DNA from 4 places in the Streptomyces sp. NPDC047061 genome. Region 1 is predicted to be linked to each of the others. Evidence: riboswitches for the same ligand, from Rfam matches in the RefSeq annotation. Region 1 holds a riboswitch; each other region holds the start of a gene.
The links. Region 1 has a riboswitch for cobalamin ahead of ABZ887_RS08045 (cobalamin biosynthesis protein). Riboswitches for the same ligand answer to the same signal wherever they lie in the genome.

Region 1 (7,239 bases):
CGCTCGGGGTCGGCGACGTACACCGGGACGTCGTCGGGTCCCTGTTCCTTGAAGGAGAACGGGACCGTGATCAGCCGTCCGTCGAACTCCGGGATCGCGACCTGCATCGCCGCGTCCATGGGGGAGAGGGCGGCGTCGGAGTCGTCCCAGGCCTGCCGGGAGGAGGTCAGGCAGAGGCCCTGCAGCACCGGTACGTCGAGGTCGGCGAGCGCCCCGATGTCCCAGGCCTCCTCGTCGCCGCCGGCCGAGGCCTGCGAGGCGTGCGTGCCGCCGGCCGCCAGGACGGTCGTGACCAGCGTGTCGGCCCCGGCGAGGAGCTCGTACAGCCCGGGGTCCGCGCCGCGCAGCGAACCGCAGTACACCGGAAGGGCGTTGGCGCCGCGCGCCTCGACCGCGTCGCACAGGGTGTCCACGAAGCCCGTGTTGCCGCTCAGTTCATGGGCCCGGTAGAAGAGCACCCCGACGGTCGGCCGGCCGCTCTCCCGGGTACGGGAGCCGTGGACGCCGTACTCGGGCATCTTCTGCGGCTCGACGAACCCCTCACCGGTCAGCAGCACGGTGTCGGAGAGGAACCGGGCCAGCTCGGTGAGGTTGCCGGGGCCGCCCTCGACGAGGTACCTGAGGGCCTCGGCGACCACGCCCGCCGGCACCGACGACTCGGCCATCAGCTCGGCGTCCGGCACCGTCTCGCCGCCGAGCAGCACGGTCGGGATGCCGGCGGCCTTCAGCGCGGCGAGCCCGTCCTCCCAGGCCCGCCTGCCGCCGAGCAGCCGTACGACGGCGATGTCCGCGCCCGCGAGGAGCGCGGGCAGCTCCTCGGTGACGTCGACGCGCGTCGGATTGCCGATCCGGTAGTCGGCACCGGAGGCGGCCCGGGCCGCCAGCAGATCGGTGTCGGCGGTCGACAACAACAACACAGTGCTCATGCGGGCGCTCCCGGTGGAATGAAAGGCAGTCCTTGCGGCGCGCCCGACTCGATGAGCCGCCAGAGCGCGTCCGTGTCCGCGTGCTGTTCGATCAGGTCGCCGAGCCGGTCGAGCTGCTCCTCGCGCAGCGCGGCGAACGAGGTGTCGGGGGCCGGCACGAACCGGCGGCCCGCGGCGGCCGCCACCTCGCGCAGGAAGGCCCGCCGGAAACCGTCCGACTCCAGGGAGCCGTGCCAGTGCGTGCCCCAGGTCTGCCCGACCCGGCAGCCGTCGAAGAAGGGCTCCCCGCCGGTCACCTCACCGACCCCGTGATGGATCTCGTACCCCTCGACCCGCTCGCCGAGGGCCTCCCCGACGGGCCGGGTGAGGGTCTTCTCCCGGGCGAACCGGACGCGCACGGGCAGTACCCCGAGCCCGTCGACGGCCCCCTTGCGGCTCTCGACCTCGTCCTCGATGTGCTCGCCGAGGATCTGGAAGCCACCGCAGATGCCGAGCACGGGCCGCTGTTCGGCGGCCCGGCGCCGCAGCGCGTCCGCGAGCCCCCGCTCGTGCAGCCACTCCAGGGCCCGGACCGTCCCCCGGGTCCCCGGGATCACGACCAGGTCGGCGTCGGCCAGCTCCTCCGGCCGGTCCACGAACCGCACCACGACGCCGGGTTCGGCGGCCAGCGCGTCCACGTCCGTGAAGTTGGACATCAGCGGGATCGCACAGACGGCGACCCGGAGCACGTCCGCCCCGACGGGCGGGGCCGTGTTCGACTCCCGGACGGTCCCGCGCAGGGACACCCGCAGTCCGTCCTCCTCGTCGATCCCGAGCCCGTGCCGGAAGGGGAGGACGCCGTAGGTGTGCCGCCCGGTGAGCCCGTGCAGCATGTCCAGGCCCGGCTCCAGCAGGGACACGTCCCCCCGGAACTTGTTGACGAGGAACCCGGCGACGAGGGCCTGGTCCTCCGGCGACAACAGCGCCACGGTCCCGAAGAAGGAGGCGAACACGCCCCCGCGGTCGATGTCCCCGACCACGAGCACGGGCAGCCCGGCGTTCCGGGCGATCCCCATGTTCACGATGTCGGTCCGGCGCAGGTTGATCTCCGCCGGACTGCCCGCCCCCTCACAGATCACCGCGTCATACGTGCCCCGCAACTCGGCGAGACAGTCGAGCACGGTCCCGAGCAGCCGCTGCTGCCGTCCACCGTGGTACCCGCGTGCGCTGAGCTCACCGACCGGCTTGCCGAGCAGCACGACCTGACTGCTCTGTTCGCCACCGGGCTTGAGCAGCACGGGGTTCATGAGCGCGGTCGGCTCCACCCGGCAGGCCTGCGCCTGCATGGCCTGCGCCCGCCCGATCTCGGCACCTTCGCGCGTGACAAAGGAGTTGAGGGACATGTTCTGCGCCTTGAACGGCGCGACCTTCACCCCCTGCCGCACCAGCCACCGGCAGATACCGGCGGTGACGACGCTCTTCCCGGCGTCGGAGGTGGTACCGGCGACGAGGAGGCCTCCGTTGTTCATGAGGAACCCCCGGGCCGCTGCACGGCCGACCGCGACCGCTGAGCATGGTCGACCCGCGACCGCTGTGCCTGGTCGACCCGCGACCGCTGTGGCCGGTCGATCCGCCCCCGCAGCAAGGCAGTCGCCGCACTCACCCCCAACGCCAGCCACCCCACCCGTCGTGAGAGCCGCACGGCCCGCTCGATGTCCCCGGTCTCCACGCTCCGCCCCTCCCCGTTCAGCACCGGCCGGTGCTCGACCCGCCCGCCATACGACAACGTCCCCCCGAGCCGCACCCCCAACGCCCCGGCGAACGAAGCCTCCACGGGCCCGGCGTTGGGACTCGGATGCTTCACCGCATCGGCCCGCCAGGCCCGTACCGCTCCGGTGGTGTCACTTCCGGCCACGGCGGCCAGCACGGCGGTGAGCCGCGCCCCCGGCCAGCCCGCCACGTCGTCCAGCCGCGCCGAAGCCCATCCGTACCTCCGGTACCGGGCCGACCTGTGCCCGACCATGGCGTCCAGGGTGTTGACGGCCCGGAACCCCACCAGCCCGGGCACGCCCCCCACCGCCCCCCACACCAGCGCCCCGACGACCGCGTCGCTCGTGTTCTCGGCGACGGACTCCACGACCGCCCGCGCGATCCCGTCGGCGTCCAGGGCCTGCGGATCCCGTCCGCACAGATGCGGCAGCCGGGCACGGGCCGCCTCGACGTCCCCCGCCTCCAGGGCACGCCCGATGACGCGGGCCTCGCGGGCGAGCGAAGTGCCCCCGACGACGGCCCAGGTGGCGGCCGCGGTCAGCGCGACGGACGCGGCGGTGGACGGTCGTACGACCCGCTGGGCCACGGCGCCCAGCGCCACGGCGCCGCCGGCGCACACGGCGGTGTGCAGCGCGCCCCACCCGCGGTGGTCCCGCCACAGCACCCGCTCCACGGCCCCGGCCGCCCGCCCGAACACGGCGACCGGATGCCCCCGGCGCGGGTCGCCGAGCAGCAGGTCACCGAGAAGGCCGGCGGCGGCGCCGTACGCGAAGACGCGATCGGCACCCATCGGCTCAGCCGGCCGCTGGGTCGGGGACGGGCCGGTTACTGAACCTCGGTCGGCAGCCGCGCATGGCGATATGTCCTCACTCAGGGTGTCCGCGCCCTGGTTCGACGAGACCGGCGGTGGGAGTTCCTGGCTCCCGGGGATTGCTACCCCGGTGACAGTGGCGGGACCGCGCCGGATTCACACCGGCTTCCTCCCTTGCCGCCGTACTTGGCTCGGGCAGTCCACCACGCGTCCGAACGGCAGTCAACTTGCCGTTGACCTGCGGAGCTGCGGTGTGCTGAGGTCCACACCGCTGATGTGTCGTCAGGCGGCCGAATAGGCGGTTTCTGGGCTCTTTCCCGGCCAGGAACCTGGGAACACTTGAGGGGAACGGGCGTGCGTGTACGCGCCGACCGGCGGTCTCGGACCGTCGGCTGGATGACGGTGTCCATGACCGTGTGGTTGCCAGTGGAGCTGGAGGAGGTGGGCGTGGTCGGCAGGGAGCTGTCGGGGCGGGCGTGGCGCAGAAGCAGCCATTCGAGCGGCCAGAACGAGTGCGTGGAAGTGGCCCCGGGGAGTGACCGCGTGCGGGTCCGCGACTCGAAGTGGCGTCAAGACGCTGTGCTCGTCTTTCGTCACGCGGCGTGGTGTGGTTTTCTGGCGGAGCTTGTGGACCCGCAGACGCGCGGCGGCTGAGTCACCGCGCGGGGGGACGGGAGGTACACGCATGGGAGACCGAGCCAAGGAATCTGCCGCTGCCCGGCTGGGTGATCGCGGTGTCCGCGGGGCGTGGCCGGCAACGGCCCTTCCGCTGGCGCTCTACTGCTCGGTGACGGGAATCCTCGCCGTCGGCGTGGGCGCGCTGGCGGCACTGCTGGTGCCGGATGGCGCGGCCCGCGGCCTGGTGTGGCTGGTGGTGACGGTCCTGGTGGCCGTGGGCGCCGGTCTGTGGTGGGGGCTGACCCCCGTCAGTGACCGGCTCCAGGTTCTGAACCGCCTTCTGGCGGCCGGTCAGACGCGGCAGCGGCACCGCTGACGGGAGCGGCCGGGGCATCGGCGGAACGCCTGCTCAGCGTCCTGCCGAGCCCCGCACCCAGTGCCGTGAGGATCGCCGCGCTGACCGCGCCGACGACCGCCGTGCCCAGGGGCGTCAGGGAGCCGAGCGGGACGCTGGGTGCGACCCGCGCGGCCACTGTGATGCTGAGCAGCAGGACGCTGCCGCACGCCGTGCCGAGCAGGAGCCGGGCCGACAGCAGCCGGATCTCTCCGGCCACTCTGGCGTTCTCCACCTGGATGAGCGCCTCCGCCCACTCCTGCCGTTGCATGGCGTAGGCCTTCAGGGCGGTGTCGTCGAGATGGTGCGCGCCGCTGTCCGAGGCGGCGGCCGGCGGATCACCGGACGCACCCGCCCCGGTCGACCCGCGCAACCGCTCCCACCAGGCCCGTATTCCGAAGACGGCCATCGGCCCTCCCCCGTCTCACGCCGGGCCGTAGTAGCCCGGATTCAGCCGTTGTCCAGACTCTCCCTGACCGTGTCGAGCAGCTCGATCATCCGGTCACCTTCGTACGCGATGGCGCTGATCTCTTCGAAGCACTCCTGGTAGCGGGCCGAGAGGTCCAGGTCGTCGCGGCTGGACAGACCGCCCGCGGGACCCTCCAGGTAGAGCAGATCGTCGTCGTCCTTGAATCCCAACAGGATGAAAGCCGTGCTGACACTGAAATGCGCGCCGGCGGAGAACGGCAACACCCGGACGGTCGTCCGGGGGTGGTCCGCCAGCGTTTTGATGTGGTCCAGCTGCCGTCGCATCACCGCGGGACCGCCGACCTCCCGTCGCAGTGCCGCTTCGTCCAGTACGACGTCCACCTCGGGGCCGTGGTCGCCGTCGAAGAACCGCTCCTGACGGGTGATGCGCAGATCCACCTGCGCCCCCACATCTGCTTGCTGCGCGGTGGCGGACTGCAGTGCTGTGGCGTAGTCCGCGGTCTGGAACAGACCGGGCAGGATGACGGGGTTGTACATGCGGATTGTGTCCGCCGCCCCCTCGTAGCCCAGGTACAGCGCGTATGCGGGGGAGACCACCTGGCTGTACTGAGCCCACCACGACAGCCCTTTTGAGCCACGGGCGGCCTCCTCCAGTTCCGCCACCAGGTCCGGCTCCGCGACCTCGTACAACTGGAGCAGCGCCCGGAGGTCGGTGACGCCGAGGCTGACTGTTCCCGCCTCGATCCGGATGAGTTTGGACAGTGACCATTCCAGACGTTTCACGGCGTCCCGCTGCGTCAGTCCGGCTTGCTCCCGGGCTTTGCGCAGCTCGATTCGCAGCCTGCGGCGATTCAGGCTCGGATCGATGTCTCTGGCCATGGTGCTCCCTGCCACATGTCGTCGCTGACTTGTCGGGCCGCCACCGTCGAACTGTAACTACCCATTAGAGTAGGTTAGTTCGACCGTCGCGGCCAGCGCTGGTCAGTATGACATGTGTCTTTTCAGGTGAGGTCGCAATGCGAGCCCGAATGCGGATAAAACCCCCGAAAGTGCCGCACTCGTACACGGAGGAGTGGTAGGAAAGTGGTTCGTGTGATGCGGCGAAGGTGGTGGGATCTCCGGCCACGGTCCGTATTCAGCGAAAAATTTCCACACGAATCCTGTGACTCCGGGCGTAGTGGGCGTCATGCGTCCCTGCTGCCACTCGTGTGGTCGATCGCGGCGGGTTGACGCCCGCCGACGACCCCGCGGGTACCGGTACTGCACTGCGCCGCGGTTCCGTCGGCATTGACCGACGGAACCGCGGCGCGGGCGGTAGGGCTTTTGGGTGGTGGGACCTCAGGCCTTCGCCACGATCAGGTGGATGCCCCAGGCCACGGCGGCCGTGCAGCCGGCGAAGCAGAGGTAGGCGGCGGTCACGGCCAGGGTCGCGGAGTTGCCCTGGGCGGTGGCGCGTTCGCGGGCGGAGAGGCCCTTGATGCCGAGGGTGAAGAGGGCCACCAGGCCCACCGTGGCCACGAGGCTGACGCCGAAGACGGAGCCGATGGCTGCCCAGTCGATGTTCATGTCGCTTCTTCCTCGGGGGTCAGACGGTGGCGGCCGGGTCGGTCGCGGGAGCGGCCGGGGCGGGGGAAGGGGAGGGGATCGTGGCGGTCAGGTCCTCCGCGACCGTGCCCGCGGGGGGCGGGGTCACGGCGGCGATCGCCGTGGTCACCACGCCGGCCGGCTCCGTGGCGCCGGTGTCGTTGACGTTGACGCTGTCCACGACCTCGCGGCGGGAGAGCTTCCAGATCGTGGCGCTGGCGGCCACGAGGAAGACGGCGACGACCGCCGTGCCCCAGTCGCCGAGGTCCGTCACGGACTCGGCGAGGGCGCCGACCAGCGCGGCGGCCGGGAGCGTGAGCACCCAGGCGACCATCATGCGGGTCGCGGTGGACCAGCGGACCGTGCCGCCCTTGCGGCCGAGACCCGCGCCCATCACCGAACCGGAGACGACGTGCGTGGTGGAGAGGGAGAAGCCGAGGTGCGAGGAGGCCAGGATCGCGGTGGCCGCGCTGGTCTGGGCGGCGAAGCCCTGCTGCGGCTGAAGGTCGGTCAGGCCCTTGCCCATGGTGCGGATGATCCGCCAGCCGCCGATGTAGGTGCCGAGCGCGATCGCGAGGCCGGCGGAGAGGATGACCCAGGTGGGAGGGTTGGAGCCGGGGGCGATGGAGCCGCCCGCGATCAGCGCGAGGGTGATGATGCCCATCGTCTTCTGCGCGTCGTTGGTGCCGTGCGCGAGCGAGACCAGTCCGGCGGAGGCGATCTGGCCG
Region 2 (7,239 bases), on a different contig from region 1:
GATGATCCGTGAATCCGGGTGCAGTCCCTCGGGACGTTCGAGCCCGATGTACGTCACGGGATCCTCGGGGACCCGCTCGCCGTCCCACAGGTCCACGGTCGTGGTGTCGCGGGACATCAGGTCGATCAGGTACCCCACCGTCAACTGCTCGCGCTCCACGACGGCGCGCACCAGGTTCGACACGGACACCTGGTTCTCCTCGACCCGGTTGGCCGCCGAGACGCCCCTCAGGTACAGGTGCAGCCACTTCGCGCGCCACCGGCCGTCGTCCCCGCGCTGGAACACCAGCGGCAGCGCCACCCGGCCGGCCCCGCGCAGCTCCGACTTCATCCGCACGGTGCGCGGCTCGAACGGCCGGCCCTTCTGCTCGCCGTCGCGCAGCATGAAGCCGAAGAACGACTCCTCGACCTCCTCGAATCCTTCGCCGGCGTAGATGTTGACCTGCGGAACGACGAATGTGCTGCGTACTCGGTCCAGGGACAGGCTGATGAACTCCGAGGCGCCGTCGGGTGCTTCGGTGATGTCGCCCGAATGCACGCCCCCGACGGCCTTGAGGTTCGTGTAGGAGAGCCAGGAGTCGGTGCTGTAGTCGGCGTGGAGAAGCAGCGCCGACAGGTCGTAGTCGGTCCGGCTCCTGGTCTCCTTCCAGTACACGAAGAAGCGCAGTTGTTCACCGTCGACCTCGGAGAGGGACCCTCGGGGCAGTACGCCGAGCCCGGCCTCGGTCGCCCGGCCGCTGAGCGGAAGCGCCACGTCGAGGATGTCGGGGTCGAGCAGCAGCCGGCCCGGCACCGGGAGCCGACGGCGTATCTCGGTGTCGAGGGCGGCGATCAGGCGATCGCGGTCGGCGGCCGGTACCGGCGGCCGCTGGTCGGAGGTCACCCAGGCGCGGCCCCGGCGGTTGACGAAGATCCGGGGTTCGCCGCTCTCGGCTGCCCGGTTGTGGAAGTGCTCGCGCACCGAGAGCGCGACCCGGCCGGAGACGTCGGGAGCGACCTGCACCGCGGCGGCCACCACCGCGTCCCGTTCCTCCTGGTCGGCGGCGATGCGCAGCAGGAGGTCCAGGGCGCGGAACAGCTTGCCGGGAGCGGACTTCAGCAGCTCCACCGCACCGATGACGTCGAACGCGTCGAGCAGCCTCTCGATCCGGCTGTCGAAGGACCGTGCCTCCTTGTCGCCCCGCGCGACCGCGAACACGTCGGCGGCGTGCGGCCAGCGCGGGTACTCGTGCGGATGGAGTCGCTCGCCGAGCCGCTTGAAGGGTTCCCGGTGCGCGTGCACGTCGGCGAGCTTCGCGGGGTTCGCCGCGACCACGGCGTCGAGACCCGCCAGCAGCCCCCGGCGCAGCGGCCGCGACAGCGCCCGGAACCGGGTCGGCTCCTGCAGCGTCACGTCGCCGCCCGACAGCGCGCAGGCCAGCCGCAGCACGTCGGTGACGGTGTCGAGGAGGAGGTCCGCCCCGACACCGAGCCGGGCCTCGTTGACGACCGCCCGGTTCTCCCGGACCGGGATCGCCTCCGGCTGGGGGCCGAGCGCGCACCGCTCCGCGAGGGCCTTGAGGTCGCGCAGGTCGTCCTCGCCCAGCGGGGTCGCGCAGCCGGCCAGGGACAGGTACAGGTCGGTGAGTTCGTCGTCCAGGTCCCGGCCGAGATGCAGGACGGTGACCCGGTCACCCGCCGAGGCGATCAGTTCGTCCTGCGCCGCCAGCATGTCCTCGTAGGTGTGCTGGTACCGGCCGTACGAGGGGAGACCGAGCAGGTCCAGGACCCCGCTCCGCAGCTGCGCCAGCACCTTCCCGCGCGACTTCTCGTCGCCGAGCGCCTTCGCCACGCACTGCATCCAGAACTCTTCGGTGTCCGGCACGTTCGCCGGGAAGTCGATGAAGTACGCGTTGTGCCGGACGTGGTCGCCCACCATCTCGCTCACGGTGCGCAGCGTCCGTCTGGCGGTGTGCAGGACCGCGGCCTCGGACCGTCCCGACAGCCGCTCCAGCAGTTCCGCCGAGAGTTTGAAGCCCACGGACGTCAGTGCCGCGTCGAACTGCCGTGCGGCGACGGCTCCTTCCCCGTCGGAACCCGCGGGGGAGGGAAGGCGGTGGGTGTGCCGGATGACCAGCGATTCGAGACTGTGCGCCATCCGGGGATGGTCGCAGAGGTGTGCGATCCGGTGCACGAGAATTACGGGGGAAGCTCGTACGAACCACCCTAGAACGCGATCGCCCGTATCAACTCGCCCGCTTCTCCCAGCACTTCGACTTCCTCCCGGCTTTGGTCGGCCCGGGCAGCCGCTCCAGCACCAGTTCGGTACGGGACCCGGACGGCCGCACCCGGGGCGCCGGGTACCCGTGCTCCCGTACGTACGTCATCACGGCGCCCTCGGCGGCGGCGTCCCCCCAGCCGTCCCGGTCCCGGCGCAGCACCCATGCCTCGTCGATCTCGTACACGTCGGCCGAACGCCCCGAGCCGAGCAGTCTCCCCGTCATGGCCTGACCATAACGAAACGGTCCCCGCACAGCCCCCTCTCAGCTTCCGCCGGGCGGCCGGTAAGGTAGCCGGGTCGTCATCACCCGTACGGGGGGAAGCCGGTGCAATTCCGGCGCTGACCCGCAACCGTGAGCCACACCCTCTGTGGCAAGCCGGACCGCCGCGCCCGGGACGTTGATCGGCTCATGTGCGCCGGCGCCCGCCGTCGCACGGCACCGTCGAGGTTTACGGAGCCGAGCCGCCGGGGTGTCCCGTGCTGCCCGGCTCCCCGCAGGGAGAGGCACCCGCCGACCATGACCGTCCTCCGCCGCACCGCCGGGGTGCTGGCCGCCACCGCCGTCATCGGTACCGCCACGCCCGCGACGACCGCACTGGCCGCCGACATGGCCGCCGGCACCGCGTCCCCCTCGCCCTCCGCGTCGGCGGTCCTCCCGTCGGGGCTGTACGGCGGTTCGGACCCGAAGTACGACGGCGTCTGGCGCCAGTCCCTCGCCCTGCTGGCCCAGCGCGCGGTGGGGGTCACCCCGGCCGCGAAGGCGGTGGACTGGCTGGCCGGACAGCAGTGCGCGAACGGCTCGTTCGCCGCGTTCCGCGCCCAGCCGACGGCGGCCTGTGACGCCAAGGTGACCGTGGACACGAACAGCACGGCGGCCGCCGTACAGGCGCTGAAGGCGGCCGGCGGCCACGACGCCGCCGCGGACAGGGCCGTGAACTGGCTGAAGTCGCAGCAGAACACGGACGGCGGCTGGGGCTACGCCCCCGGCTCGGCCAGCGACACCAACTCCACCGGCGTGGTCGTCGGCGCGCTCGCGGCGGCCGGCGCGAGCGCGGACAGGTCGCCGTACGCCCTCCTCGCCAAGTGGTCCCTCCCCTGCGACGAGGACGGTGGCGGCGCCCTCGCCTACCAGCCGGACAAGCAGGGGAAGCTCGCCGCCAACGCGGACGCGACCGCGGCCGGGGTGCTCGGCGCCCTCGGCAAGGGGTTCGTGACGACGGCCGGGAAGGCGTCGGCGGAGGGCAGCCATGCCTGCGCGGACTCCGCCAAGGCCCTCACCCGGGAGGCGGTGGCCCGCAACGGTGCCGCGTACCTGGCGGACGCCACCTCCGCCAAGGGCCACCTCGTCTCCGCGCTGCCCGGCGCCGAGCCCCAGCCGGACTACGGCAACACCGCCGACGCGGTCGTCGCCATGGCCGCGCAGGGCTGGACGAAGCCGGCGAAGAAGCCGTACGCGTGGCTGGAGGCGCACGCCGTGCCGTGGGCGGAGCAGAGCGGGCCCGCGGCCTACGCCGAGCTGATCCTCGCCGCGCACGCGATGGGCGCGGACCCGCGCGACTTCGGCGGGACGAACCTCGTGACGGCGCTGAACGCGACGGGTCCGGCGCCGCAGGCGGCCACGGCCGCCGCGAAGCACACCGAGGAGAAGAAGTCGGGCAACAGCGTGTGGTGGATCGTCGGCACCGGTCTCGTCGGAGGTATCGGCATCGGCTTCCTGCTCAGCGGCCGCCGGAAGCAGCAGCAGCTGTGACCGCGGTCCGCCGGGCCGCGCTGCTGCTCCTGGCCGCGCTGACGCTGTGCGCGGCGGCCGCCGGGCCGGCGGCGGCCACCGGTTACCGCTACTGGTCCTTCTGGGAGCGGGACGGCGCGCGCTGGACGTACGCCACGCAGGGCCCCTCCACCGCGCGGCCCGCCGACGGTTCGGTCGAGGGTTTCCGCTTCGCGGTGAGCGAGGACTCGGCGGACGCGTCGCGGCCGCGCGGCACGGCGGACTTCGGGACGATCTGTGCCGGCACGCCCGCCGTGGCGGGCCGGAAGCGGGTGGGGCTGGTCGTCGACTTCGGCACGGCGGCGGACGCGTCCCCGGGAGAGCGGCCGCCTGCGCGGCGGACGGCCTGTGCGGTGGTGTCCGAGGACGCGACGACGGCGGAGGCGCTGGCGACGGTGGCGAAGCCGCTGCGGTACGACACGAACGCGTTGCTGTGCGCGATCGGGGGATATCCGGAGCGGGGGTGCGGGGAGAAGGTGGCCGCGGGGGGTACGTCGGACAGCGGGCCGTCGGTGGGGCTGCTGGCGGGTGCGGGAGTCGTCGCGCTTCTCGCCGCGGGGGCCTTCTGGCAGGCGCGGCGGCGCAGGAATGGGTGACATCGCGGGTCGGTGGGGGCCGGCCGCGCAGTTCCCCGCGCCCCGCACGGGGCGCAAGCGCGGGCGAGTGTCCCTGCACCCCGGCGCCTGGTGGCTCTGGTCGCTCTCTCTCGGGGTCGCCGCGTCCCGTACCAGCAACCCCCTCCTCCTCGCCCTTCTCGTTGCGGTCACCGCCTACGTCGTGGCCGTCTGCCGGAGCCGGGTCGCCCCCTGGTCCCGCTCCTACGCCGCCTTCGCCAGGCTCGCCCTCGCCGTCCTCCTCGTCCGCCTCGCCTTCACCGTCGTCCTCGGCTCCCCCGTCCCCGGCGCGCACACCCTCGTCACCCTCCCCGAAGTGCCGCTCCCGCACTGGGCCCAGGGCATCCGGCTCGGCGGCCGGGTCACCGCGGAGGCGCTCGTCTTCGCCCTGTACGACGGCCTCAGGATCGCCACCCTCCTGGTCTGCGTCGGCGCCGCGAACGCGCTCGCCAACCCGGCCCGGCTGCTCAAGTCCCTGCCCGGTGCCCTGTACGAGCTGGGCGTGGCCGTGGTCGTCGCGCTCACCTTCGCACCGCACCTGGTGGCCGACGTGCAGCGGCTGCGGGCCGCCCGGCGGCTGCGCGGCCGCCCCGACTCCGGCATCCGCGGCCTGCTCCAGGTCGGACTCCCGGTCCTGGAGGGCGCGTTGGAGCGTTCGGTCGCCCTCGCCGCCGCGATGGACGCGCGCGGGTACGGCCGCAGCGCCGACGTCCCGGACCGGGTCCGCCGTACGACGGCCGTGCTCACCCTCGGCGGCCTGCTCGGCATCTGCGCGGGAACGTACGGGCTGCTCACCGCTGAAGGCAGCGGCTACGGAATGACCTTGCTGCCGGCCGGGGTGGCCGCCGCGCTGGCGGGGCTGCGGCTCGGCGGCCGGCGTTCGCCGCGCACCCGGTACCGGCCGGACCCGTGGGACGCGCGGGCCTGGCTGGTGTCCGGGGCCGGCGCCGCGGTCGCCGCCCTGCTCACCCTGGCGTCCGTCCGTGATCCGGACGCCCTGCATCCCGGGGTCGTACCGCTGGTCGCCCCCACGCTTCCGCTCTGGCCCGCGGCCGCCGTGCTGCTCGGCCTGCTGCCCGCTCTCATCGTTCCCGGGGATCCCAAGGACCCCAGGGAGGAGCCGTCGTGATCCGTTTCGAGGACGTCTCCGTCACCTACGACGGCGCGGACCGACCCGCTGTGCAGGATGTCGACTTCGAGGTGCCGGAGGGTGAACTCGTCCTCCTGGCCGGCCCGTCCGGCACCGGGAAGTCGACGGTTCTGAACTCCGTGAGCGGGCTCGTGCCGCACTTCACCGGCGGCACCCTGGGCGGGCGGGTGACGGTCGCCGGCCGGGACACCCGCACCCACCGGCCGCGCGAACTCGCGGACGTCGTCGGCACGGTGGGCCAGGATCCGCTCGCCCACTTCGTGACCGACACCGTGGAGGACGAACTCGCCTACGGGATGGAGTCGTTGGGGATCGCCCCGGCGGTGATGCGGCGGCGGGTGGAGGAGACCCTCGATCTGCTGGGGCTCGCCGAGCTGCGGGACCGGACGATCGCCACGCTCTCGGGCGGGCAGCGGCAGCGGGTCGCGATCGGGTCGGTGCTCACCCCGCATCCCGCGGTCCTGGTGCTGGACGAGCCGACCTCCGCGCTCGACCCGGCCGCCGCCGAGGAGGTGCTGGCCGTGCTCCAGCGGCTGGTGCACGACCTGGGGACGACGGTGCTGCTGGCCGAGCACCGGCTGGAGCGGGTCGTGCAGTACGCCGACCGGGTCGTGCTGCTGCCGGGGGACGGGGCCGCGCCGGTGTGCGGGACGCCCGCCGAGGTGATGGCCGTGTCGCCGGTGTGTCCGCCGGTGGTGGAGCTGGGGCGGCTGGCCGGGTGGTCGCCGCTGCCGATGACCGTACGGGACGCCCGGCGGCGGGCGGCGGCGGCCGGGTTGCGGGAGCGGCTCGCCGGGCGGGTCCCGGAGCAGCGGCCCGTTTCCGGTCGCGGGGGTGGTCGTGTGAGCGGTTCCGCGGTCGGCGCGGCGGCTCCGCTCGCCGAGGTCCGTTCCCTCGCCGTCCGCCGGGGCCGGGTCGACGCGCTGTGCGGCGTCGACCTCACCGTCGCCCCCGGGGAGACCGTGGCCCTCATGGGGCGCAACGGCGCCGGGAAGTCCACGCTGCTGGGCGCACTGGTCGGGCTCGTCGAGCCGGGCTCCGGCGCGGTGCGGGTCCGCGGCGCGGTCCCGCACCGCACGCGCCCGCGTGACCTCGTGCGCCTGGTCGGACTGGTCCCGCAGGAACCGCGTGACCTGCTGTACGCCGACACGGTCGGGGCCGAGTGCGCGGCCGCCGACCGGGACGCGGGGGCGGATTCCGGGACCTGCCGCGGGCTCGTGTCCGACCTGCTGCCCGGGGTCGCGGACGACACGCACCCCCGTGATCTCTCCGAGGGGCAGCGGCTCGCCCTCGCGCTCGCCGTCGTCCTCACCGCCCGCCCGCCGCTGCTCCTGCTCGACGAGCCGACCCGGGGCCTGGACTACGCGGCGAAGGCCCGGCTGGTGGGCGTGTTGCGCGGGCTCGCCGCCGACGGGCACGCGATCGTGCTGGCCACGCACGACGTGGAG
Region 3 (7,239 bases), on a different contig from region 1:
GGCAGCGCGGCCGGGTCGGCGTGTGCGGGGCGTGAGTCGTGCGTGAGGGCCAGAAATCCGGCCACCAGGCATACGACGGCGACACCGACGACCGCCCAGGGACGCAACGACCTCCAGCCGAGGCCGGACAACACCATCCCGAGCTCCCGGGGGTTCGTACCGTTCGTGATCGCCTCATGTTAGGCAGCCCTTTGTTCTCGAACGGCCGTCCAGGGAAACCCATGACCAAGAGTTCCCTGCCGGTTCACCGGACCTCCGGGGAAGCCGCTCAGTCGGTACCGGGCTGGACCATCCGGAAGAAGGCGCGGGCACCGGCGCGCCGCACGGACTGCCGCAGCCGCGCGGGAAGCGGACGGGCGGGAGCCGGGGCGGGGGCGCCGGTCGCCAGGCGTGGGAAGAGCGCCTCGGCGTTGCCGCGGTCGACGGCCGCGAGGGTGCCGGGGTCGACCCCGCCGTCCAGCCCGTTGGCGAAGTACTGGCCCGCCGCGGCCGGCGCGAACGGCCAGTCGCTGCCGAACAGGACGTGCCCGGGCCGGGCGAAGGCGAGCAGCGTGGGCAGGGCGGCCGGGCTGGAGGACAGCGCCGTGTCGAAGTAGAAGCCGCGGAGGTCGTCCAGGATGTCCAGGGGGCTGCGCCCGGTGTCGGCCGCGAGGGCGACGGCCATGCGGTGGGAGGCGTACGGCACGAAACCGCCCGCGTGGCTGAGGACGAACCGGATGTGCGGGTACCGGCGCACGACACCGTTGCGGACCAGGAGGTAGGCGGCACGGGTGGTGTCGAGGAGGAAGTCGGCGGCGAACGGCGGGATCCCGTCCACCGCGGGTCCGGGCAGCTCGGCCGGGTGGACGAACGCGACGGCCCCGTGCTCGTCCAGGACCCGCCACAGGGCGTCCTGGCCGGCGGCCCCGAGGTAGTCGCCGCCGGTGTTGGCGAGCAGGGTGACGCCGTCGGCGCCGAGCTCGGCGAGCGTGCGCTCGGCCTCCTCGGCGGCAGCGGCGGCGTCCGGCAGGGGCAGGGTGGCGAACCAGCCGAAGCGGCCCGGGTGCGCGGCGGCGAGCGCGGCGGAGAAGTCGTTCAGCCGCCGGGCCAGGGCGGCGGCCTCGCCGGGGTCGGCGAGGAAGCCGGTGCCCGGGGTGGAGACCGACAGGATCGCCGTCTCGGTGCCGAGCAGATCCATCAGCTCCAGCGCCGCCTCGGGACTCCACGCGGGCAGCGCCCGGCCGCCCGCCTCGATGATCCCGCGCCCGGCCAGGGCGTCCCGGTAGAAGGGCGGGACCAGGTGCTGGTGGACGTCGATCCGGCGCGAGGCACTGGTCATGGGGCTGCTCTTCCCGTCGTGACGGCACGGGGCCGCCTACTGACGGCCTACTTACCGTAGCGCTGATTACAATTGGAGTAAACGCTACAGCAATGAGCTCACGAGGGCGTGGTGGCTGTGGGCCCCTGGGAGGGTGAGGGGTGGATTCCTCGCTCGCGCAAGCGCCCCGAAGGGGCGCGGGGCTGCATGGCATGTGCGGCTCACTCAAGCGCCCCAAAGGGGCGCGGGGAACTGCGCGACCAGCCCCCACGGCGCCGCAGGCGAACGACGGCGCATCGCGGCGATACCGGCGGAGCCCCTAGCTCAACGGCCTGCCCGCGTCGTCCGTCGCCGCGAGGATGCGGCGGCCGATCTCGTGCAACTGCCGGACCTGGGACCGGGTCAGCGGGTCGAGGACCGTCCGCCGTACGGTCGCCACGTGCCCGGGCGCCGAGTCGACGACCTTCTCCCAGCCGGCGTCCGTCAGCGTCGCCACGGTGAAGCGGACGTTGTCCGGGTCCGGCTCCCGGCGCAGCCAGCCCCGGTCCTCGAGCCGCTTGGCGACGTGGGAGAGCCGGGACAGCGAGCCGTTCGCGAACATCGCCAGCTCGCTCATCCGCAGGGTGCGGCCGGGTGCCTCGGAGAGTCCCGACAGCACCTGGTACTCGAAGTGACTGATCCCCGCGTCCCGCTGCAACTGCGCGTCCAGCTCCGCCGGCAGCCGGACCAGCACCCCGGCAGGGACGAGCCAGCACTGCGTCTCGTCATCCGTCAGCCAGCGAGGCTCGGGAGTCTCCATGGGAAGAGGCTGGCTTGACGGCTCAACTGTCCATACCCATGGGTAGGTTATCGCTCAAGGGTCTGACCAGCCCGGCTTGCCTTGCGAAGGACCTTCACGTCCCGGCCGGTCACTGCCTGTTCAGCCACGTCGTGGACGGACGGGCAGTTATTGAGGGGCGAACGGCCGCGGTCCGGGCGGATCGCGGGGTCCGGCACCGCCGAAGGTGTTACCGATGGTTACGTCGTACCTGGCGGCGGCGGGTGCGAGGGTCGGCGTGCCGTGGGCGGATCGGGCAGGAGAAGATCGTCCGTGACCCACGTGTCCACCCGATCCCGGAAGGAACCGACGAGATCATGCGCCTCATCGTGGCCCGCGGCCCGGCGGAGGTGTCCGGATGACCGGCGCCGAGCAACACGTCCTGCTGCACGTCGACGGACGGGCCGCGCACATCACGCTCAACCGGCCGCAGGCCATCAACGCGCTGACGCACGCGATGGTGCGCCGCATCGACGAGGCGCTCACCGCCTGGGAGCACGACCCGGCCGTCGAGACCGTCGTCATCACCGGCGCGGGGGAGCGCGGCCTCTGCGCGGGCGGCGACATCCGCGCTGTCCACGACGACGCCCGCGACGGCGACGGGTCGGCCGCGGCCGCGTTCTGGCGGGACGAGTACCACCTCAACGCCCGCATCGCCCGGTACCCGAAGCCGTACGTCGCCCTGATGGACGGCATCGTGATGGGCGGCGGGGTCGGTGTCTCGGCCCACGGCAGCGTCCGGATCGCCACCGAGCGGTCCCGGATCGCCATGCCCGAGACCGGGATCGGCTTCGTGCCCGACGTCGGCGGCACCTACCTGCTCGGCCGCGCGCCCGGCGAACTCGGCACCCATCTCGCCCTGACCGGCGCCCAGATCGGCGCCGCCGACGCGATGCTGTGCGGACTCGCCGACCACTACATGCCCTCCGGCTCGCTCCGGGCGTTCGTCGCCGACCTCGCCACCCTGCCCGTGCCCGAGGCGCTCGCCCGGCAGGTCCGGCAGGCGCCGGACGGGGAGTTGGCCGGGCACCGGGCGTGGATCGACGCCTGCTACCCGGCCGACACGGTCGAGGAGATCGTCCAGCGGCTGTTCGCGCACGGCGACCCGGCGGCGAAGGAGGCCGCGGACACCCTGCTCACCCGGTCGCCCACCTCGCTGAAGGTCACGCTGCAGGCGCTGCGCCGGGCCCGGCAACTCGGCTCCCTGGAACGGGTCCTGGACCAGGAGTACCGCGTCTCCTGCGCGACCCTCGCGAGCCCCGACCTGGTGGAGGGCATCCGCGCCCAGGTCGTCGACAAGGACCGCGCCCCGCACTGGTCCCCGGCGACCCTCGCCGAGGTCACCGACGCCGACGTCGACCGCTTCTTCGCCCCGCTCGGCGACCGCGAACTGGGCCTCGCCCCACCCGCCTGAACCGTCCCACCAGCCGCCCACCAGGCGCGAGATGAAGATCACGCCTGGTGACGCGGTCTTGGCCGTGCCCCTGACACGCGGTACGGTCTGTCCGATATCGACGACGGCGAGACGGAAGCCGGTGGAAATCCGGCACGGTCGCGCCACTGTATGCAAGAGCTCCAGGGCTGTTTGTGAGTCAGACCCGTGGCCGTCGTCCTGTGCACCACCGAGATGGGACGCGAACTCCCAGAGGAGGTCCTGCCATGGCGCAGACCGTCGCTCCGCCGACAGCCAACACCCCCGCCGTTCCCGCCAAGCTGCCGCTGTCCGCGATAGCTCCCTGGGCGGTCTTCTTCGGCATCCTGATGCTGGTCCTGCTCTACTTCGTCGGCGCCGAACAGGGCGCCACCTCCGTGTTCAGCGGCACGGACGTCCACGAGTGGGTGCACGACGCCCGCCACCTGCTCGGCTTCCCCTGCCACTGACGCGAGGGACGCCGTACCACCCATGAACTCCGCAACGGTCCGTAACCTCCTGGTGCGGGGCATGCTCGCCGGCCTGGCCGCCGGTCTGCTCGCCCTCGTCGTCGCCTACCTGCTCGGTGAGCCGAACGTCGACAAGGCGATCGGCTTCGAGGACGCCCACTCGCACGAGCACGAGATGGCGGTCGTCTCCCGCTCCCTGCAGTCCACCGCCGGCCTGGCCACCGGTGTCCTGGTCTACGGGGTCGCCTTCGGCGGCATCGCCGCCCTGGCCTACTCCTTCGCCCTCGGCCGTGTCGGCCGCTTCTCGCCGCGGGCGACGGCACTGCTGCTGTCCGGCTGCGCACTTGCGGTCGTCTACGTGGTGCCGTTCCTGAAGTACCCGGCCAACCCGCCGTCGGTGGGCGACCCGGACACCATCGGCAAGCGGACCACGCTGTACTTCCTGATGATGGTGCTCAGCGTGCTCCTCGCGGTCGCCGCCACCATCCTCGGCAAGCGGCTCCGGCCGCGGCTGGGCAGCTGGTGGGCGACCGTCCTCGCGGTGGTCGCGTTCGGTGTCCTCGTCGGGCTGGCGTACCAGTTCCTGCCGGTCGTCAACGAGGTGCCGAACGACTTCCCGGCCACCCTGCTGTGGCGGTTCCGGCTCTCGGCGCTCGCCATCCAGGTGGTGCTGTGGGGCGGATTCGGCCTGCTGTTCGGCGAGTTGGCCGACCGTGTCCTCAACCCGAGGCCGGCGAAGGCGCCGGCCGCCGCCCGCACGGTGCCCGCTCCGCACTGACCCGCGGTGCGGCACACCGAACGACACGAGAGGGCCCCCGGAACCGTCCGGGGGCCCTCCCGCGTTTTCCGGATCGGAAACCGTCGACCGGTGTCCGTGGACCCGTGCGTGTGCTGCCGTGCGCGATCAATGCCCGCGGACCGCCGTATCCTGCGGGCCGTGACGGTGACTTATGTACTGGACGGCAGCGGGATCAGGACCCTGGAGGACTTCTGGCGGGTGATCGGCGAGGCGGTCAACGGGCCCGGCGGCTACTTCGGCCGCAACCTCGACGCGTTCGTCGACTGTCTCCGGGGCGGCTTCGGCACGCCCGAGGACGGCGACTTCGTCTTCGAGTGGCGCGACCACGAGACGTCCCGTGCGCACCTGGGCCATGCGGAGACCGCCCGCCAGCTGGAGCTCCGGCTCGCCCGCTGCCACCCGACCAACCGTGCCGACGTCGCGGCGAAGCTGGCCGAGGCCCGCGCCGGACGCGGGGCCACCGTCTTCGACTGGCTGGTCGAGATCTTCGAGGAGCGGGCCCCGGACACGGTACGTCTGCTGTGAACCCGCCGTGAACCCGCCGTGTCTTCGGCGCGCGGCCGGTGCCGCACTCGCGCCCGCGGCCGCTGACAAGGAAAGATGGGCGGCGAGCGATCGATCAACGACTGCGGAGGAAGTGGACTCATGCCGCATGAGCGAGCGGGCCGGCCGGCGGCTCCGGAGGACCTCGTCGACGTGGCCCGGCTGGTCACGGCCTACTACGCACTGCACCCCGACCCGTCCGACCCGGGCCAGCGGGTGGCGTTCGGCACCTCGGGCCACCGCGGATCGTCGCTGACGACCGCCTTCAACGAGGACCACATCGCCGCCACCAGCCAGGCCATCTGCGAGTACCGCGGCGGCCAGGGCACCGACGGCCCCCTCTTCCTCGGAGCCGACACCCACGCCCTGTCCGAGCCCGCCAAGGTCACCGCCCTGGAGGTCTTCGCGGCCAACGGCGTGACCGTCCTGATCGACAGCGCCGACGGCTACACCCCCACCCCCGCCGTCTCGCACGCCATCCTCACCCACAACCGGGGCCGTACGACCGGCCTCGCGGACGGCGTCGTGGTGACCCCCTCGCACAACCCGCCCGCCGACGGCGGCTTCAAGTACAACCCGCCCAGCGGCGGCCCCGCCGCCTCCGACGCCACCTCCTGGATCCAGGACCGCGCCAACCAGATCATCGCGGACGGGATGAAGGACGTACAGCGGATCCCGTACGAGCACGCGCTCGCCGCGCCTGCCACCGGCCGGTACGACTTCATGGGCACCTACGTCGACGACCTGCCCAGCGTCCTCGACCTCGACGCGGTCCGGGCCTCCGGACTGCGCATCGGCGCCGACCCGCTCGGCGGCGCCTCCGTCGCCTACTGGGGCCGGATCGCCGAACGGCACGGGCTCGACCTGACCGTGGTCAACCCGTACACCGACCCCACCTGGCGGTTCATGACGCTGGACTGGGACGGCAAGATCCGCATGGACTGCTCGTCGCCGTACGCGATGGCCTCGCTCATCGAGAAGCGGGAGGAGTTCAGGGTCGCCACCGGCAACGACGCCGACGCCGACCGGCACGGCATCGTCACCCGCGACGCCGGCCTGATGAACCCCAACCACTACCTTGCCGTCGCCATCTCCTACCTCTACCGCCACCGCGAGCAGTGGGCGGCGAGCGCCGGCATCGGCAAGACCCTCGTCTCGTCCTCGATGATCGACCGGGTCGCCGCCGACCTCGGCCGCCAACTGGTCGAGGTCCCCGTCGGGTTCAAGTGGTTCGTGGACGGACTGGTCAGCGGGGCGATCGGGTTCGGCGGCGAGGAGTCCGCCGGTGCCTCCTTCCTGCGCCGGGACGGCTCGGTGTGGACCACCGACAAGGACGGCATCCTGCTCGCCCTGCTCGCCTCCGAGATCACGGCCGTGACGGACAGGACCCCGTCCGAGCACTACGCCGACCTCACCGCCCGCTTCGGCGAGCCCGCCTACGCCCGCATCGACGCCCCGGCGACCCGCGAGGAGAAGGCCCTCCTGGCCAAGCTCTCCCCGGCCCAGGTCACCGCCGAGACCCTGGCGGGGGAGCCGGTCACCGCCGTCCTCACCGAGGCCCCGGGCAACGGCGCGGCGATCGGCGGCATCAAGGTGACGACGGAGAACGCCTGGTTCGCGGCCCGCCCGTCCGGCACCGAGGACGTCTACAAGATCTACGCCGAGTCCTTCCAGGGCCCCGACCACCTGGCCCGGGTCCAGGAGGAGGCCAAGGCGGTGGTGATGGCCGCGCTCGGCAGCTGACGCCCCGGGCGGCGCGGTCAGGTCGCGAGGGTGCGGCGGCGTGCCCTGGCCTCGGCCAGGTCCGCCGCCGCCCGGCGGGCGTCCGCCGCGAGGTGGGCCGATCCCCAGGCGTGCGCGGTGCGTTCGGCCAGCGCGTAGCCCTCGGCCGCCGCCCGGTCC
Region 4 (7,239 bases), on a different contig from region 1:
AGCACCACCTATCTGCTGACCGGCTGGGCCAAGGTCGCCACCGCGGGTGAGACCCTCGCGATCGGCGTGAAGAACTTCGGCGGCACGGAGACCTACACCAACATCGCCACCACGTCCTACAGCCAGGCGGCGGTGCTGTTCACCACCGGGTCGTCGAGCACCACGGCCACCGTCTACTGCTGGAAGAACGCCGGCGGCAGCGGCGCGGGCTACTGCGACGACCTCGCGGTGGAGCCCCTGTCCTCCGCCACCAACGCCGTCACCAACCCCGGCTACGAGACCGGCGCCCTGACCCCCTGGGCCCAGTCGACCGGAACGGCGTCCAGCGTGGTCGCCTCCAACGCCCGCTCCGGCACCTACGCGCTGCAGACCGGGGTCAGTGCCAGCGGCGCCATCCAGACGGTGAGCGGTCTCACCGCCGGCGGTACCTACCTGCTGGCCGGCTGGGCCAAGGTGGCCACCGCAGGTGAGGAGGTCGCGGTCGGCGTGAAGAGCTTCGGCGGTACGGAGACGTACCTGCGGACCTCGACCACGTCCTACGCCCAGCAGCCGATCTTCTTCACCACGGGCGTCTCCACCACCTCCGCCGGGGTCTACTGCTACAAGAACTCCGGTTCGGCGGCCGGTTACTGCGACGACTACTCAGTGATCAAGCTGTCGTAACAGCAGCGGCGGCGAGCGGGCGGGCGGGCCGGAACACCGGCCCGCCCGCTTCCCCGTCCCCGGACGAGCTCGTCATCTCCGGAAGAGCTCGTTCAGATCCGTCTGCGAGATCTGGTGCTCGGCGTACGAGAAGGTCCCCCGCTCCGCCAGCTCCCGCGCCGCGCCCAGCAGCTGCGCGTACATCGCCCGCGCGATACTCCCGCCCACCGTGACCCGGCGCACGCCGAGTTCACGGAGGTCGGCCAGGGACAGGGCGCCGCCCGTCAGCCCCATCACCACGTTCAACGGTCCGTCGATCTCCCTGACCAGCGTGCCGATCGTCGCCGCGTCCGCCGCGCCCGGCACGAACGCGCAGTCGGCGCCCGCCGCGAGATAGGCGTTGGCCCGGCGCACCGCCTCGTCGAGCGGGCCGCCGGTGAGCAGCACGTCGGTCCGGCCGACCAGGGCGAACGGCTCGCCGGCCGCGTCGATCACCTCGCGCGCGGCGCGGATCCGGTCGGCCGCCAGCTTCGGGTCGTACAACGGCTGTGCGCGGTCGCCCGTGAAGTCCTCGATGTTGCCGCCCGCGGCTCCGGCGCCGAGCGTCATCGAGATCGTTTCGGCCACGGTCTCGGGGGACTCCCCGAACCCGTCCTCCAGGTCCGCGCTCACCGGGATCCTCACCTCCGCGGCGATGTCCCGGATCCGCTCCACCATCGTCGCGCGGTCGACCCGGCCGCCGCCGTAGTCGTGGTCCGCGCGGCCCAGCGAGAAGGCGATGCCGGCGCTGGTGGTGGCCACGGCCGGGAAACCGGCCGCTTCCAGGATCCGGGCGCTTCCCGCGTCCCACGCGTTGGGGAGCAGGAAGCAGCCTTCCCGGTGCGACTCGACGAAGCGTGCGGCCAGTTCACGGCGTTGGGTGTCCACGTCGACGAGTGTGTCAGCCGGCACTGACAATCACGCGTCAGCTGCCCCCGGTGAGGTCCAGGGCGATGTCCGTGATCATGTCCTCCTGGCCGCCGACCAGCTTGCGGCGGCCCACCTCGACCAGGATGGCGCGGGTGTCGAGGCCATGGCGCCGGGCGGCGGCCTCCGCGTGCCGCAGGAAGCTGGAGTACACGCCCGCGTAGCCGAGGGTGAGCGTCTCGCGGTCCACCCGCACCTCGCGGTCCTGCAGCGGTCGTACGACGTCGTCCGCGGCGTCCATCAGCGGGAACAGCTCGCAGCCGTGCTCCCAGCCCATCAGGTCGGCGACCGCGACGAACGCCTCCAGCGGGCAGTTGCCGGCCCCGGCGCCCTGCCCGGCGAGGGAGGCGTCGACGCGGGTGACGCCGTTCTCGACGGCGACGACCGAGTTGGCCACGCCCAGGCCGAGGTTGTGGTGGGCGTGGATGCCGAGTCCGGTGGCCGGGTCGAGGACGTCCCGGTAGGCGCGGACCCGGTCGCGGACGCCGTCCATGGTCAGGCGACCGCCGGAGTCGGTGACGTACACGCAGTGCGCGCCGTAGGACTCCATCAGCTTGGCCTGGCGGGCGAGTTCGGCGGGTTCGGCGAGGTGGGACATCATCAGGAACCCGGCCACGTCCATGCCCAGTTCCCGCGCGGCGGCGATGTGCTGGGCGGAGATGTCGGCCTCGGTGCAGTGGGTGGCGATGCGGACCGAGCGGATGCCCAGGGAGTGGGCCTGCTTGAGGTCGTGGACCGTGCCGATGCCGGGGAGGAGGAGAGTGGTCGGGATCGCCTGGTGCACGGCGCCCACGACCGCCTCGATCCACTCCCAGTCGGTGTGCGCGCCGACGCCGTAGGTGACGCTGGAGCCGGACAGGCCGTCGCCGTGGGCGACCTCGATGGCGCGGACCCCTGCGGCGTCGAGGGCGGCGGCGATGGTGCGGGCCTGGTCGACGGTGTAGCGGTGGCGGACGGCGTGCATGCCGTCCCGCAGGGTGACGTCCTGGACGTACAGACGGGGACCGGTCATCGGGACGCCACCTCCTGGGTGCGGTGGGCAGCCATGCGCTCCGCGGTGCGCAGCGCGGCCGAGGTCATGATGTCGAGGTTGCCGGCGTAGGCGGGCAGGTAGTGGGCGGCGCCCTCCACTTCGAGGAAGACGGAGACCTTCACGGCGTCGCCGGGGGCCAGGGTGCGCAGCGGGTCGTCGGCGGCCACCCGCTCGAACTGCACCTTCTGCTTGAGGCGGTAGCCGGGGACGTACGTCTGCACGCGCGCGACCATCTCCTCGACCGAGGCCGTGACCGCCGCGTCGTCGCAGTCGCCGACCAGGCAGTGCACGGTGTCCCGCATGATCAGGGGCGGTTCGGCGGGGTTGAGCACGATGATCGCCTTGCCGCGGGCCGCGCCGCCGACCTTCTCGATGGCGGACGCCGTGGTCTCGGTGAACTCGTCGATGTTGGCGCGGGTGCCGGGCCCGGCGGAGCGGGAGGAGATCGAGGCGACGATCTCGCCGTAGTGGACGGGTGTCACGGCGTTCACCGCGGCCACGACCGGGATGGTGGCCTGGCCGCCGCAGGTGACCATGTTGACGTTCGGGGCGTCCAGGTGGGCGTCGCCGTTGACGGGCGGGACCACGTACGGGCCGAGCGCGGCGGGGGTGAGGTCGACGACCGTACGGCCGCGGGCCCGCAGCACCTCGTCGTGGCGGCGGTGGGCGCCGGCGGAGGTGGCGTCGAAGACGATCGAGACGTCCTCGAACTCGTCCAGGCCGACCAGCCCGTCCACGCCCTCGTGGGTGGTGGCCACCTTCAGGCGGCGGGCGCGGGCCAGGCCGTCGGAGTCCGGGTCGATACCGGCCATGGCGGCGATCTCCAGCGACTCGGAGAGCCGCAGGATCTTGATCATCAGGTCGGTGCCGATGTTCCCGGACCCGATGACGGCGACCTTCGTGGTCATGCTGCTCCCTCGGTGGCGAAGGTGACCCCGACCGTGCCGAGGCCCTCGATACGGGCGGTGAACTCGTCGCCCTCGGCGGCGACCGCCATCGGGCCGAGCGCTCCGGTCAGGACGATGTCGCCGGCCCGCAGCGGGTCGCCGAGCCCGGCCAGGGTGGCGGCGAGCCAGCGGGCGGCGGTGAGCGGGCTGCCCAGGCAGTCGGCGCCGGTGCCCTGCGAGACGGTCTCGCCGTTCTTGGCCAGGGTCATCCGGACCCCACGCAGGTCGACCCGGTCCAGCGGGACCGGTGTGCCGCCGAGGACGAACAGGCCGCTGGAGGCGTTGTCGGCGACGGTGTCGACGATGGTGATGTCCCAGTCGGCGATCCGGCTGTCCACGATCTCCAGCGCGGGCAGCGCGAAGGCGGTGGCCCGCAGCAGGTCGGCGACGGTCGGGTCGCGGTGCGGCAGGTCGGTGGCGAGGACCAGGGCGACCTCGGCCTCGACCTTGGGCTGGAGGAGCCGGCCGGCCGCGACCTGCTCGCCCTCGGCGACCGCCATGTCCGCGAAGAGGGCCCCGAAGTCGGGCTGTCCGACCCCGAGCTGCCGCTGCACGGCGGGCGAGGTCAGCCCGATCTTGCGGCCCACCAGCCGGCGGCCCGCGGCCACGCCCCGCTCGACGTGCAGCCGCTGCACCGCGTAGGCGGTCTCGATGTCGTCCTCGGGGAGGAGGGCGCGCACAGGGGCGCAGGGGATGCCGGTGCGGGTGGCTTCGTCGAGGACGTCGGCCACCTTGGTGACGAGGTCAGGGCTCATGCCGACAGGTATAGGCGGGCGCCGGGAAACGAGGCAAAATATGTTCCGTGGTACGGAACAGCAATCAGGGAAACATGCTCGACAAGGCCGTGGCGGTCCTGGACTGCTACCGACCGAACGGCGGTGCGTTCCGTCTGACGGAACTGACCGAGCGGTCCAAGCTGCCCAAGACCACCGTGTTCCGGCTCTGCGCCGAGCTGGTCCGGCTCGGCCTGCTGGAACGGGACGCGGACACCTACCGGCTGGGCGGCGCCCTCTTCGAGCTGGGGTCGCTGGTGCCGCGCCGGCAGGATCTGCGGGAGGCCGCGCTGCCGTTCCTCCAGGACCTGTTCGAGGCCACCCACGAGACCGTGCACCTCGGGGTGCGCGAGGGCCACGAGGTGGTCTACGTCGAGCGCATCCACGGCCACGACGTGCTGCGGCTGCCGTCCCGGATCGGCGGCCGGCTCCCGCTGACCTGCACCGGGGTCGGCAAGGCCCTGCTGGCGTTCTCGGGCGCCGAGCTGGTCGAGGAGGTGCTGGCGGCGCCGCTGCCGCGGTTGACGGCCCGCTCGGTGACGGAGCCCGCGCGGCTGCGTACGGCAGTGGAGCAGGCGCAGGTCGCGGGGCTGGCGTACGAGGAGGAAGAGGCGGCGGAGGGGGTCAGCTGTATCGCGGCGCCGGTTTTCGACGGGCCGACGGCGGTGGCGGCGCTGTCGGTGGCGGTGCCGTGCGGGCGGTTTCGGCCGGCGCAGCTTGCACCTGCGGTGCGGACGGCCGCGTTGGGGTTGTCGCGGGCGTTGCGGTCGGGTCGGTGAGTTGTTCGGGTCTGGGGACGCGCCTACGGGGGTGGGGGTGTTCAGGGACGGCGGGTGCGGGTTCGTGCGTGGCTGGTCGCGCAGTTCCCCGCGCCCCTTTGGGGCGCGGCAGGCGCCGGGGTCGTAAGGTGGGCCGCGCAGCTGGTTCGCCCTGTCCGCCAGGCGGGGTGTCGTAAGAGGGAACCCGGTGTGAGTCCGGGACTGCCCCGCAGCGGTGAGTGGGAACGACCGCCGTCATACGCACTGGATCCACCGGATCCGGGAAGCGACGGCCAGTAGGTGTCTCATGCGGTTCCGAGACGCGCCCGCGAGTCCGAAGACCTGCCGACTGCCCGTGTGCGAACCACTCGTGCGCGGACATCCCGGTGACCTCGTGGGCGGGTCGGCGTGCACATCGGAGGGGCGGTCGTATACGACCGTCGCCGTCCGGTCCGTCATCCCTTCGCGCTCTCGTCCCGTCACCGGGATCTCAGGGAATCGTCTCGCGAAGGAGATCTCCGTGACAGCCAAGTCCGCAGCCGCGGCAGCCCGGGCCACCGTGTACGGCTACCCCCGCCAGGGGCCGGCCCGGGAACTGAAGAAGGCGATCGAGAGCTACTGGCAGGGCCGGGTCACCGCCGGCGCCCTGCGCGCCACCACCGCCGAACTGCGCCGCTCCACCTGGCGGCAGCTCGCCGAGGCCGGCCTCCATGAGGTGCCGACCGGCGACTTCTCGTACTACGACCACGTCCTCGACACCACCGTGATGGTCGGCGCCGTCCCCGAGCGGCACCGCGCCGCCGTCGAAGCCGATGCCCTGAACGGCTACTTCGCCATGGCCCGCGGCACCCAGGACAGCGCGCCGCTGGAGATGACGAAGTGGTTCGACACCAACTACCACTACCTGGTGCCGGAGTTGGGTCCCGACACCGTCTTCACCGCGAACTCCGCCAAGCAGGTGGACGAATTGCGGGAGGCGCTGGCCCTCGGGCTCGCGGCCCGGCCGGTGCTGGTCGGCCCGGTCACCTATCTGCTGCTCGCCAAGCCGGCGCCCGGTGTGCCCGCCGGCTTCGACCCGCTCACCCTCCTCGACCGGCTGCTCCCGGTGTACGCCGAGGTCCTCGCCGACCTGCGGGCAGCCGGCGCCGAGTGGGTGCAGCTCGACGAGCCCGCCCTGGTCCAGGACCGCACCCCGGGCGAGCTGGCCGCCGTCGCCCGCGCCTACCGCGACCTGGGCGCCCGCACCGACCGGCCGAAGCTCCTGGTCGCCTCCTACTTCGACCGGCTCGGCGAGGCCCTGCCGGTGCTGGCCAAGGCCCCGGTCGAGGGGCTCGCCCTGGACTTCACCGGGGCCGCGGCCGCCAACCTGGACGCCCTGGCCGCCGTCGGGGGGCTGCCCGGCAAGCGGCTGGTCGCCGGTGTCGTCGACGGCCGCAACGTCTGGGTCAACGACCTGCCGGCGTCCCTCACCACCCTCGGCACCCTGCTGGGCCTCGCCGGCCGGGTCGACGTCGCCGCCTCCTGCTCCCTCCTCCACGTGCCGCTGGACACGGCCGCCGAGCGGGACATCGCACCGCAGGTCCTGCGCTGGCTGGCCTTCGCGAAGCAGAAGACCGCCGAGATCGTCACCCTCGCCAAGGGGCTCGCCCACTCGCCCTGCGCGACGAGGTCGGCGACCTGGAGAGGGCGGGCACTTCGGTCATCCAGGTCGACGAGCCCGCGCTGCGCGAGACCCTGCCGCTGCGGGCCGCCGACCGGGACGGGTACCTGGCGTGGGCGACCGAGGCGTTCCGCCTGACGACCGGCGGAGTCCGTCCGGAGACCCAGATCCACACGCACATGTGCTACGCCGAGTTCGGTGACATCGTCCGGGCCATCGACGACCTCGACGCGGACGTCATCAGCCTGGAGGCGGCCCGCTCGCACATGCAGGTCGCCCGCGAACTCGCCGCGCACGGTTATCCGCGCGAGGCGGGACCCGGGGTCTACGACATCCACTCGCCCCGGGTGCCGAGCCCGGCGGAGGCCGCCGACCTGGTGCGGACCGGCCTGCGGGCCATCCCCGCCGAACAGCTCTGGGTCAACCCCGACTGCGGGCTGAAGACCCGCGGCTGGCCTGA

Region 2: it holds a riboswitch for cobalamin, as region 1 does, so the genes downstream of both, ABZ887_RS30535 (prenyltransferase/squalene oxidase repeat-containing protein) here and ABZ887_RS08045 (cobalamin biosynthesis protein) in region 1, are expected to answer to the same signal.
Region 3: it holds a riboswitch for cobalamin, as region 1 does, so the genes downstream of both, ABZ887_RS13835 (CbtB-domain containing protein) here and ABZ887_RS08045 (cobalamin biosynthesis protein) in region 1, are expected to answer to the same signal.
Region 4: it holds a riboswitch for cobalamin, as region 1 does, so the genes downstream of both, ABZ887_RS35520 (hypothetical protein) here and ABZ887_RS08045 (cobalamin biosynthesis protein) in region 1, are expected to answer to the same signal.

Annotation. Positions count from the first base shown of each region.
Region 1 covers NZ_JBEYVI010000003.1:436,899-444,137, forward strand. Annotated here, with positions in the region: gene cobN (cobaltochelatase subunit CobN) at 1-926, opposite strand, end outside; gene ABZ887_RS08040 (cobyric acid synthase) at 923-2,434, opposite strand; gene ABZ887_RS08045 (cobalamin biosynthesis protein) at 2,431-3,465, opposite strand; cobalamin riboswitch at 3,566-3,706, opposite strand; gene ABZ887_RS08050 (DUF397 domain-containing protein) at 3,883-4,140, shown strand; gene ABZ887_RS08055 (hypothetical protein) at 4,172-4,480, shown strand; gene ABZ887_RS08060 (hypothetical protein) at 4,413-4,907, opposite strand; gene ABZ887_RS08065 (helix-turn-helix transcriptional regulator) at 4,949-5,806, opposite strand; gene ABZ887_RS08070 (hypothetical protein) at 6,266-6,493, opposite strand; gene ABZ887_RS08075 (inorganic phosphate transporter) at 6,513-7,239, opposite strand, start outside.
Region 2 covers NZ_JBEYVI010000025.1:50,604-57,842, forward strand. Annotated here, with positions in the region: gene ABZ887_RS30525 (TerD family protein) at 1-2,136, opposite strand, end outside; partial or broken gene ABZ887_RS30530 (aminoglycoside phosphotransferase family protein) at 2,270-2,482, opposite strand; cobalamin riboswitch at 2,537-2,668, shown strand; gene ABZ887_RS30535 (prenyltransferase/squalene oxidase repeat-containing protein) at 2,777-4,009, shown strand; gene ABZ887_RS30540 (SCO2322 family protein) at 4,006-4,623, shown strand; gene ABZ887_RS30545 (CbiQ family ECF transporter T component) at 4,616-5,770, shown strand; gene ABZ887_RS30550 (ATP-binding cassette domain-containing protein) at 5,767-7,239, shown strand, end outside.
Region 3 covers NZ_JBEYVI010000007.1:85,577-92,815, forward strand. Annotated here, with positions in the region: gene ABZ887_RS13810 (EfeM/EfeO family lipoprotein) at 1-137, opposite strand, end outside; gene ABZ887_RS13815 (amidohydrolase family protein) at 269-1,318, opposite strand; gene ABZ887_RS13820 (MarR family transcriptional regulator) at 1,617-2,096, opposite strand; partial or broken gene ABZ887_RS13825 (acyl-CoA dehydrogenase family protein) at 2,369-2,476, shown strand; gene ABZ887_RS13830 (enoyl-CoA hydratase/isomerase family protein) at 2,473-3,528, shown strand; cobalamin riboswitch at 3,596-3,737, shown strand; gene ABZ887_RS13835 (CbtB-domain containing protein) at 3,774-3,995, shown strand; gene ABZ887_RS13840 (CbtA family protein) at 4,018-4,773, shown strand; gene ABZ887_RS13845 (barstar family protein) at 4,933-5,319, shown strand; gene pgm (phosphoglucomutase (alpha-D-glucose-1,6-bisphosphate-dependent)) at 5,440-7,080, shown strand; gene ABZ887_RS13855 (BTAD domain-containing putative transcriptional regulator) at 7,098-7,239, opposite strand, start outside.
Region 4 covers NZ_JBEYVI010000032.1:77,825-85,063, forward strand. Annotated here, with positions in the region: gene ABZ887_RS35490 (carbohydrate binding domain-containing protein) at 1-663, shown strand, start outside; gene ABZ887_RS35495 (isocitrate lyase/phosphoenolpyruvate mutase family protein) at 736-1,569, opposite strand; gene dmpG (4-hydroxy-2-oxovalerate aldolase) at 1,607-2,620, opposite strand; gene ABZ887_RS35505 (acetaldehyde dehydrogenase (acetylating)) at 2,617-3,549, opposite strand; gene mhpD (2-keto-4-pentenoate hydratase) at 3,546-4,343, opposite strand; gene ABZ887_RS35515 (IclR family transcriptional regulator) at 4,418-5,140, shown strand; cobalamin riboswitch at 5,266-5,484, shown strand; partial or broken gene ABZ887_RS35520 (hypothetical protein) at 5,640-7,239, shown strand, end outside.